Regions from separate parts of the Nonomuraea sp. NPDC049141 genome, predicted to be linked through region 1. Evidence: riboswitches for the same ligand, from Rfam matches in the RefSeq annotation. Region 1 holds a riboswitch; each other region holds the start of a gene.
What was found. A riboswitch is a leader RNA that binds a small molecule or an ion and turns the genes downstream of it on or off. The one in region 1 is predicted to bind glycine.
Positions count from the first base shown of each region.

Region 2: it holds a riboswitch for glycine, as region 1 does, so the genes downstream of both, gcvT (glycine cleavage system aminomethyltransferase GcvT) here and gcvP (aminomethyl-transferring glycine dehydrogenase) in region 1, are expected to answer to the same signal.
Region 3: it holds a riboswitch for glycine, as region 1 does, so the genes downstream of both, glyA (serine hydroxymethyltransferase) here and gcvP (aminomethyl-transferring glycine dehydrogenase) in region 1, are expected to answer to the same signal.

Region 1 covers NZ_JBEZDR010000019.1:150,959-154,226, reverse strand. The annotation lists gene AB0B91_RS44520 (bifunctional nuclease family protein) at 1-120, shown strand, start outside; gene AB0B91_RS44515 (MerR family transcriptional regulator) at 269-889, shown strand; glycine riboswitch at 924-1,018, shown strand; gene gcvP (aminomethyl-transferring glycine dehydrogenase) at 1,174-3,268, shown strand, end outside.
Region 2 covers NZ_JBEZDR010000002.1:656,852-660,119, reverse strand. The annotation lists gene AB0B91_RS07880 (aldehyde dehydrogenase family protein) at 1-267, shown strand, start outside; gene AB0B91_RS07875 (3-oxoacyl-ACP reductase) at 272-1,036, shown strand; gene AB0B91_RS07870 (gamma-glutamyl-gamma-aminobutyrate hydrolase family protein) at 1,049-1,738, shown strand; glycine riboswitch at 1,834-1,931, shown strand; gene gcvT (glycine cleavage system aminomethyltransferase GcvT) at 2,061-3,146, shown strand; gene gcvH (glycine cleavage system protein GcvH) at 3,143-3,268, shown strand, end outside.
Region 3 covers NZ_JBEZDR010000018.1:103,716-106,983, forward strand. The annotation lists gene AB0B91_RS43070 (alpha/beta hydrolase) at 1-239, shown strand, start outside; gene glyA (serine hydroxymethyltransferase) at 286-1,560, opposite strand; glycine riboswitch at 1,712-1,810, opposite strand; gene AB0B91_RS43080 (nitroreductase) at 1,839-2,552, opposite strand; gene AB0B91_RS43085 (DUF4863 family protein) at 2,563-3,072, opposite strand; gene AB0B91_RS43090 (IclR family transcriptional regulator C-terminal domain-containing protein) at 3,156-3,268, shown strand, end outside.

The DNA of each region.
Region 1 (3,268 bases):
AGCGAAGAAGTCGTCCAGGAAGCCGGGGTGATCATCCCGGACGACCAGGAGGATGAGGTGGAGAAGTTCAGGGAGTTCCTTGACACGATCACCCCCGAAGACTTTGGCCGGGCGGGGTAGGTATTTCAGTGCATTTACGCTTCACGACGCGCCGAGCCGGATCGTTGACTGCGCATGGTCACGGTCCTACGGTGCAAGTGAAACCCGTGGTCGCGCTTTTACGAACCCCCAGATCAGGCCACGGGATGAGAGAAAGCCGGAGGTCCGCGTGGCGGTCAGCAGCGGCGAGGGAAAGACGACCGGCCAGGAAGATCCGGTGCGGCGTGAGAGTGCGCGGCAGCGTGCCGGAGAGCAGGGGCTGCTCTTCGACGAGCAGCCCGCGTCGCTGCCGGCAGACATCGGATACCGTGGCCCGACGGCGTGCGCGGCGGCCGGCATCACCTACCGGCAGCTCGATTACTGGGCGCGCACGGAGCTGGTCCAGCCGACGATAAGAGCCGCGCACGGCTCGGGCTCGCAGCGGCTCTACAGCTTCCGCGACATCCTGGTGCTCAAGGTCGTCAAGCGGCTCCTCGACACCGGAGTCTCCCTCCAGCAGATCCGTACGGCCGTACAACATCTGCGTGACCGCGGGGTGGGCGACCTCGCGCAGATCACGCTCATGAGTGACGGCGTCAGCGTCTATGAGTGCACCTCGGCCGACGAGGTGATCGATCTGCTCCAGGGCGGCCAGGGCGTGTTCGGCATCGCGCTCGGCCGGGTCTGGCGAGAGGTCGAGGGCTCCCTCGCGGAGCTGCCGGGGGAAAGGGCGGCGGTCGAGGACAGCGTCCCGGCCGACCACCCCGCTGACGAGCTGGCCCAGCGGCGGCGCGCGCGCCGCATAGGGTAGCAATTGGGTAGTAACCTGTAGAGCGCAAGGCTGATAACCCCATGCGGGAGAGTCCCCGGGCTGGTTCCCGGGGCGCCGAAGGAGCAACCCTCCCCGGAATCTCTCAGGCACCTGTACCGCGCGGGGTAGGCAACTCTGGAAAGCAGGTGCGCCCGCCAGGCGCACCTCACCGACGGTGCAAGCCCACATGGGGTGAAGCTCTCAGGTCGCCATGACAGAGGGGGAGATCCGGCACTCGCCCGCGCCCTGGCGCCGGTCTCCAAAGCCCTCGGGAGGCACCTCGCATGACCGATCTGTCAGTTCCGCCGTTCTCGACCCGGCACATCGGCCCGTCCGAACCCGAGCAGCAGCGCATGCTCGAGGCCGTGGGTTTCGAGTCCGTGGCCGACCTGGTGGCGGTGGCCGTCCCGGAGTCCATCAGGATCAAGGACCGGCTCGCCCTGCCCGCCGCGGCCAGTGAGACCGAGGTCATCGCCGAGCTGCGGGCCATCGCGGGCCGCAACCGGGTGCTCACCTCGATGATCGGCCTGGGCTACCACGACACGATCACCCCTGCGGTGATCCGCCGCAACCTGCTGGAGAACCCGGGCTGGTACACCGCCTACACCCCCTACCAGCCGGAGATCTCGCAGGGCCGCCTGGAGGCGCTGCTCAACTTCCAGACCGTCGTCACCGACCTGACCGGACTCGCCGTCGCGGGCGCCTCGCTGCTCGACGAGAGCACGGCCGCCGCCGAGGCGATGACACTGGCCAGGCGCGCGGGCAAGTCCAAGAGCCAGGTGTTCGTCGTCGACGCCGACGCGCTGCCCCAGACCAAGACGGTGCTGGCCACCCGCGCCGAGCCGCTGGGCATCACGCTCGTGGAGGACACGCTCGACGGGGAGCTGCCCGAGTGCTTCGGTGTGCTCGTCCAGTACCCGGGCGCCTCCGGCCGGCTGCGCGACTTCCGCGCCGTGGCCGAGCGGGCGCACGCGGCCGGCGCGCTCGTCGTGGCCGCCGCCGACCTGCTCGCGCTCACCCTGGTCACCGCGCCCGGCGAGCTCGGCGCCGACATCGCGATCGGCTCCTCGCAGCGCTTCGGCGTGCCGTTCGGCTTCGGCGGGCCGCACGCCGCCTACATGTCCGTACGCGAGGGACTGCAGCGGCAGATGCCCGGCCGCCTCGTGGGCGTCTCCGTCGACGCCGACGGCGCGCCCGCCTACCGGCTGGCCCTGCAGACCCGCGAGCAGCACATCAGGCGCGAGAAGGCCACCAGCAACATCTGCACCGCGCAGGTCCTGCTCGCCGTCATCGCCGGCATGTACGCCGTCTACCACGGGCCCGACGGGCTGCGCCGCATCGCCGCCCGCGTCCACCGGCACGCCGCGGCGCTGGCCGAGTGCCTGCGCCGGGGCGGCGTCGAGGTCGTGCACCGCGAGTTCTTCGACACCGTGCTGGCCAGGGTGCCCGGCCGGGCCGCCGAGGTCGTACGGCAGGCCGCCGAACGCGGCGTCAACGTGTGGCAGGCCGACGCCGACCACGTCTCGGTGGCCTGCGACGAGAAGACCACGGCGGCCGACCTCGAGCAGGTCGCCGCCGCCTTCGGCGCCAGTGGGCCGGTGGCCGGCCTCCTCGCCGACGAGGGACTGGACACGCTGCCCGGCTCGCTGACCCGCGAGTCCGGCTACCTCACCCACCCCGTCTTCCACAGCCACCACTCCGAGACCGCGATGCTGCGCTACCTGCGCAGGCTCCAGGACAAGGACATCGCGCTCGACCGCTCCATGATCCCGCTCGGCTCCTGCACGATGAAGCTGAACGCGACCACCGAGATGGAGCCGATCACCTGGCCGGAGTTCGCCGGGATCCACCCCTACGCGCCCACCGCGCAGGCCGAGGGCTACCGCCACCTCATCGAGACCCTGGAGGAGTGGCTGGCCGAGGTGACCGGCTACGACGCGGTCTCCATCCAGCCGAACGCCGGCTCCCAGGGCGAGTTCGCCGGGCTGCTCGCGATCCGGGCCTACCACCGCGACCACGGCGACGACCACCGCGACATCTGCCTCATCCCGTCCTCCGCGCACGGCACGAACGCGGCCAGCGCCGTCATGGCCGGCATGCGCGTCGTGGTCGTGGCCTGCGACTCCGAGGGCAACGTGGACCTGGCCGACCTCGACGCCAAGATCGACAAGCACCGTGACGGACTGGCCGCGATCATGCTCACCTACCCGTCGACGCACGGCGTCTTCGAGGAGACGATCACCGAGGTCTGCGCCAAGGTGCACGACGCGGGCGGCCAGGTGTACGTCGACGGGGCCAACCTCAACGCGCTGGTCGGGCTGGCCAAGCCGGGCGAGTTCGGCGCCGACGTCTCCCACCTCAACCTGCACAAGACGTTCT
Region 2 (3,268 bases), on a different contig from region 1:
CCGTTCGCGGACGAGGCGGAGGCCGTACGCATCGCCAACGACACGCGCTACGGCCTGAGCGGCTCCATCTGGACCCGCGACGTCGGCCGGGCGCTGCGCGTCGCGCGGGCCGTGGAGGCCGGGGCGCTGTCGGTGAACTCGCATTCGTCGGTCCGCCACTGGACGCCGTTCGGTGGCTTCAAGGAGTCCGGCCTCGGCCGGGAGCTGGGCCCGGACGCCCTCTCGGCGTTCACCGAGACCAAGAACGTCTTCATCTCAACGGAGTGAGCACATGCAGCGTTTGCACAACCGCGTCGCCGTGATCACCGGGGCGGCCGGCGGGATCGGCCTGGCCACCGCGCGCCGGTTCGCCGAGGAGGGCGCCAAGGTGGTCTGCGCCGACGTCGACGAGGAGGCGGGCACCAAGGCCGCCTCCGAGGTGGGCGGGATCTTCGTCAAGGTCGACGTGACCAGCGAGGAGGACGTCGTCCGGATGTTCCAGACGGCGTTCGACACCTATGGCTCCGTCGACATCGCGTTCAACAACGCGGGCATCTCGCCGCCCGATGACGACTCGATCCTGGAGACCGGCATCGAGGCGTGGCGGCGGGTGCAGGAGGTGAACCTGACCAGCGTCTACCTCTGCTGCAAGCACGCGATCCCGTACATGCGGCGCCAGGGGAAGGGCTCGATCATCAACACCGCGTCGTTCGTGGCGGTGATGGGCTCGGCGACGTCGCAGATCTCCTACACCGCCTCGAAGGGCGGGGTGCTGGCGATGTCGCGCGAGCTCGGCGTCCAGTTCGCGCGTGAGGGGATCCGGGTGAACGCGCTGTGCCCGGGGCCGGTCAACACGCCGCTGCTGCGGGAGCTGTTCGCGAAGGACCCCGAGCGGGCGGCGCGGCGCCTGGTGCACGTGCCGGTGGGACGCTTCGCCGAGGCGTCCGAGATCGCGGCTGCGGTGGCGTTCCTGGCCAGCGACGACGCCTCGTTCATCACCGGATCGGAGTTTCTCGTCGATGGGGGTATTTCGAGTGCGTACGTCACCCCTCTGTAGCAAGGGGATGTCGTGAAGCGGCCTGTCATCGGGATCACGTCCTATGTGGAGCCTGCCCGGTTCACCGTGTGGGACATGCCGGTCGCCCTGTTGCCGTATATGTACGTGGAGCAGGTGGTCCGGGCCGGCGGGCAGCCGGTGATCCTGCCGCCCGCCGGGGAGCCGGCCGAGCTGGTGGGACGGCTGGACGGGCTGATCCTGGCCGGTGGAGGCGACGTCTCGCCCGACCGGTATGGGCAGGAGCCGGATGAGCGGACCGGCTATATCCGGAAATTTCGCGATGCGGCGGAGTTTGCGGTGCTTGAGGCCGCTCTTGAGGCCGACGTGCCCTATCTCGGGATATGTCGGGGGATGCAGGTGCTCAACGTCGCGCTCGGCGGGACGTTGCACCAGCATCTGCCCGACGTGGTCGGACACACCGGGCACTCCCCCGCACCCGGCCAGTTCGGCCAGCTCCCCGTACGACCCGTGGCGGGCACCCGCGTCGCCAAGGCGCTCGGGGCCGTGCCGGAGGACGTGCCGCACTACCACCACCAGGCCGTCGATCGGCTCGCTCCCGGGCTGGCCCTGGCCGCCGTGGCCGATGACGGCACGATCGAGGCGGTGGAGTTGGAGTCCCGGACGTTCGCCGTGGCCGTGCAGTGGCATCCGGAGGCGGCGAAGGACTGCGCGCTGTTCGAGGCACTCATCGCCGCCTGCTGAACGCTCGCGCCGCCGCCAGGCCCGTTCGCCATGAAATGGCGGGATCCGCACGCGACAACTCCCCCATAACGGCACTAGGCTTGCCGCATCACCGACGAAACCGTGCGGGAGAGCGTCCTGGCATCCGGCCAGGACCCCTGAAGGAGCAAGCCCTCCCCGCGAACCTCTCAAGGTAAAGGACCGCACGGACGAGGTGTCCTCTGGAAAGCAGGCCTGGCGGCCTCGCCGAAGGTGAAAGTCCGGCAAAATCCGGGCGAAGCTCTCAGGCACCGATGACAGAGGGGGAGGATCCCTGCATCCGATCCTGCCCTGAGGTGCGCATATGTCACGTCCCACACCGCTTCGAGACGTCCATGAGAGCCTCGGCGCGACCCTGACCGATTTCGCCGGGTGGCTGATGCCGCTCCGCTACGGCAGCGAGTCCGCCGAGCACAACGCCGTCCGCCAGGCGGCCGGGCTGTTCGACCTCTCCCACATGGGCGAGATCTTCGTGACCGGGCCGCAGGCCGGCGAGGCGCTCGACTACGCGTTGGTGGGACACCTGTCGGCACTCGCGCCCGGCCGGGCCCGCTACACCATGATCGTGAACGAGCGTGGCGGGGTGCTGGACGACCTGATCGTCTACCGGCTGGGGGACGAGGAGTTCATGGTTGTGGCTAACGCCTCCAACTATGAAAAAGTCGGGGAAGAGCTGAAAAATCGCGCCAAGTCGTACAACGCGGTGGTTGAGGATCGCTCGGAGCAGTACGCGCTGATCGCCGTGCAGGGGCCGCGCGCGCAGGAGATCCTCGCCACGCTCACCGACGCCGACCTCGCCGGGCTGAAGTACTACGCGGGCCTGCCCGGTCTGGTCGACGGGCGGCAGGCGCTCATCGCGCGCACGGGCTACACGGGTGAGGATGGTTTCGAGCTGTTCGTGGCCAACCAGGACGCCGTGCCGCTCTGGCACGCGCTGACCGAGGCCGGCCGTACGCACGGGCTGCGACCGGCGGGTCTGTCCAGCCGTGACACGCTCAGGCTCGAAGCAGGCATGCCACTGTACGGCAACGAGCTCGGCGTGGAGCTGACCCCGTTCGACGCGGGGCTGGGCAGAGTGGTGAAATTCGACAAGCCGGGCGACTTCGTCGGCAGGTCGGCGCTGGAGGCGGTCAAGGACACGCCACCACGGCGCCGGCTCGTCGGCCTGGTCGCGCGGGGGCGCCGGGTGCCACGCCATGGATACCCGGTGACCAAGGACGGCGCCGTCGTCGGCGAGGTCACCAGCGGGGCTCCCTCCCAGACTCTGGGCAAACCCATCGCGATGGCCTACGTCGACCACGGGGCCGAGGCAGGTCTGGCCGTGGACATCCGGGGCAGCCATGAACCTATGGACCTCATTGAGCTGCCCTTCTACAGGAGGAACAAGTGAGCAACATCCCTGACGACCTGAGCTACACCAAAGAGCACGAGTGGGTCGCCGGCCTCGACGACGGCATCACCGTGACCATCGGCATCACGGCCTACGCGGCCGAGGCGCTGGGTGATGTCGTC
Region 3 (3,268 bases), on a different contig from region 1:
TCATGTCCTACCAGCCCGACCTGAAGGCCCTGGAGACGGTCACGATCCCGTGGTGCCTGGCCACCGGCCACGACAGCGTGGGCCGCCCCTACTACCGGCCCGCGCACGTCCTGAGCGAGCGCTTCGGGGTGCCGTGCCAGGAGTTCCCCGGCGGGCACACCCCGTACCAGACTCACCCACGGGAGTTCGCCGACCTCCTCACCACGATCCTGGACGGCTTCGACCACCCGAAGACCTGACGCCAGGCGGGGGGCCGAGTACAGCAGAGTGCTCGGAGCGGTCGCTTCACAAGTTCGGGTAGAGCGGGAATTTCGCCGTCAGGGTGGCGATCCGGGAGCGCAGGTCGGCCAGTAGCCGGCCGGTGGGCGGGGTGACCAGGGTGGTCGCGATGATGTCGGCGACCTCGGCGAACTCCGCGGGGCCGAATCCGCGTGTGGCGAGCGCCGGCGTGCCGATGCGCAGACCGGAGGAGATCATCGGAGGCCGCGGGTCGAACGGGACGGCGTTGCGGTTGACGGTGATGCCCGCAGCGTGCAGCCGGTCCTCGGCCTGGCGTCCGTCGAGGTCGGAGTGGCGCAGGTCGACAACGAGGAGGTGAACCTGGGTACCGCCGGTCAGTACGGAGATGCCGGCCGCGCGGACGTCGTCGGCGAGCAGCCGTTCGGCGAGGACGCGGGCGCCATCGAGGGTGCGGCGCTGCCGGTCGCGGAACTCCTCGGTGGCGGCCAGCTTGAACGCCACCGCCTTGGCGGCGATCACGTGCTCCAGGGGGCCGCCCTGTTGTCCGGGGAAGACGGCGGAGTTGACGCGTTTGGCGAGTTCGGCGTGATTGGTGAGGATCACTCCGCCGCGCGGGCCGCCGAGGGTCTTGTGCGTGGTGGTGGTGACGACGTCCGCGTACGGCACCGGGTCGGGGTGCAGGCCGGCCGCCACGAGTCCGGCGAAGTGCGCCATGTCCACCATCAGGTACGCGTTCACGCGGTCGGCGATCCGCCGGAACTCAGCGAAGTCCAGGTGCAGCGGGTACGCCGACCAGCCGGCGACGATCAGCTTGGGCAGGTGTTCGAGGGCGAGCCGTTCGACCTCGGCCATGTCGAGGCGGAAATCGGTGTCGCGCACATGGTAGGGCACGGCGTTGTACAGCTTTCCGCTGAAGCTCAGCCGCATCCCGTGGGTGAGATGCCCGCCGTGCGCCAGGTCGAGGCCGAGGATCGTGTCGCCGGGATCGAGCAGGGCGGACATCGCAGCCGCGTTCGCCTGGGCGCCGGAGTGGGGCTGGACGTTGGCGAACGCGGCGCCGAAGAGCCGCGTGACCCGGCTGATCGCGAGCCGCTCCATGACGTCGACGTGCTCGCAGCCACCGTAGTAGCGGCGGCCGGGGTAGCCCTCGGCGTACTTGTTGGTCAGGACGGAGCCCTGTGCCTGCATCACCGCGAGCGGAGCGAAGTTCTCGCTCGCGATCAGCTCCAGGGTGTGCCGCTGCCGGTCCAGTTCCGCGGCGACGGCCCGGTAGATCTCCGGGTCGAGCTCGGCCAGAGACTGGTTGTGGGCACTCGACATGGTGGAGGCTCCTCCCTCGGTCAGGCGCCGCTCGGTCGCGGCGCCACGGCTGGGTGACCTCCCCGCTCTGTCATCGGTACCTGAGAGTTTCACCGCGTGAACGGTTTGCACCATGGGTGCAGGACCGGGGTCCTGGCTTTTCAGAGTTCGCCTCGCCGGAGCGGTCATGGGGCCTGAGAGTTTCTGGGGAGAGTTGCTCCTTCGGCGCCTCACCGCGACAGGCAGGCGAGGGCTCTCCCGCTCCGGTGGAAACGGCGCGATATTCAGTTGGTTAGGAACTATGCGAGTTCATCACTATAGAAGGTGCTGAAGGAACTGACCGGTTCTCGCGGGGTGCGGTGCCGATTGAGGTGGTGGTCGGGGTCGGCATGCCCCAGTGCGAGCCCGCAGACGATGAGGTGGTCCTCGGGTATGCGCAGGTGTTCGCGCAGCACCGGATAGAAGTCGATGAACGACGCCTGCGAGCAGGTGTCCAGACCTGCCTCCCGCGCCGCGAGCATGAGCGCCTGCAGGAACAGGCCGGCGTCCACGAGTGCCCCCAAGAGGGGGTGCCGGCTGACGGTGAGGATGATCCCGACCGGTGCGCCGAAGAACTCGTAGTTGCGCCGGTGATGGCTGAGCCTGCCCGCCGTGTCCTCCGGGCTGAACCCGAGCGTGTCGCGGTACAGCCCCTCCCCGAAACGGCGTCGTCGTGACCGGTACGGCTCCGCCCACTCGTCGGGCCGGGGCTGGTACGGGTATTCGGTCTCCGGCACCCGCTCGCCGTCGTCGTGCGCGCGGAGGACCGCGGCGCTGAGGCGACGCTTGGCCGCACCGGTGATGACGTGCACGTGCCAGGGTTGGGTGTTGGCGTTGCTGGCCGAACGAGCGGCCAGGGCCAGCAGCCGGTCGATCTCGGCCCGCGGAACGGCCTTCGGCAGGAAGGCGCGCACGCTACGACGGCCGAGCAGCGCCTCCTCGACTGTCGCCGCGGACATCGTCAGTTCGTCCACGGGTCGCATGTCAGGCGGCGGGCGGGGTGATGTCGTACGAGATGCGCCCGGCGGGCAGGTAGAACAGGGCGATCAGCGCGCCCCCTTTGACCTCGGGGTAGTGGTGGCTGCTGGGCCCGGGCGCGGTCCAGCCCGCGCCCGTCCATCCTCGCGGGCCGATGAGCCGGGCGCCGGGGTCGAGCGGGACGACGACGTTGAGCTCGCCGTAGGGATGCTGATGGTACTGCCCGCGGTAGGGCTCCTGGCTGTCCATGTACACGGCCGTGATGCTGAAGTAGTTCAGTTCCTCGCTCGGTTCGGCGATCCGGCTGCGCCGGTACTTGGGGCCGTCGACTTCGATGTTGGCCGCCCACCCGTCACGGACGCCGTCGGTGATCATGCGAGCGAGGTCGTCGTACAACGGCGTGCCCGGGCCGTAGGTCTCGTTGAGCCAGATCTCGAGGTCCTCGCCGGCGGTGCGGTTCTTGATCTCGTCGAGGAACGGGATGCTGCGCTCGATCAGGTCTTGCGGGGAGGTCATGGAAACTCCTTTCGTTCGATTGCCGCACAGAGGTTCAACGGATACTGTGAGGCGGAGCTGTGGTGATCGGGAGGGATAGCGGCATGGGACGTCTGGCGGACAAGGACCGCGCGGAGCGGCAGGAACGTCAGCTCGCGAACGCGCCGAACGCGGCGGACTTCTCCGAGGCGCTGGCCCGGGGTCTGGCGGTGCTGTC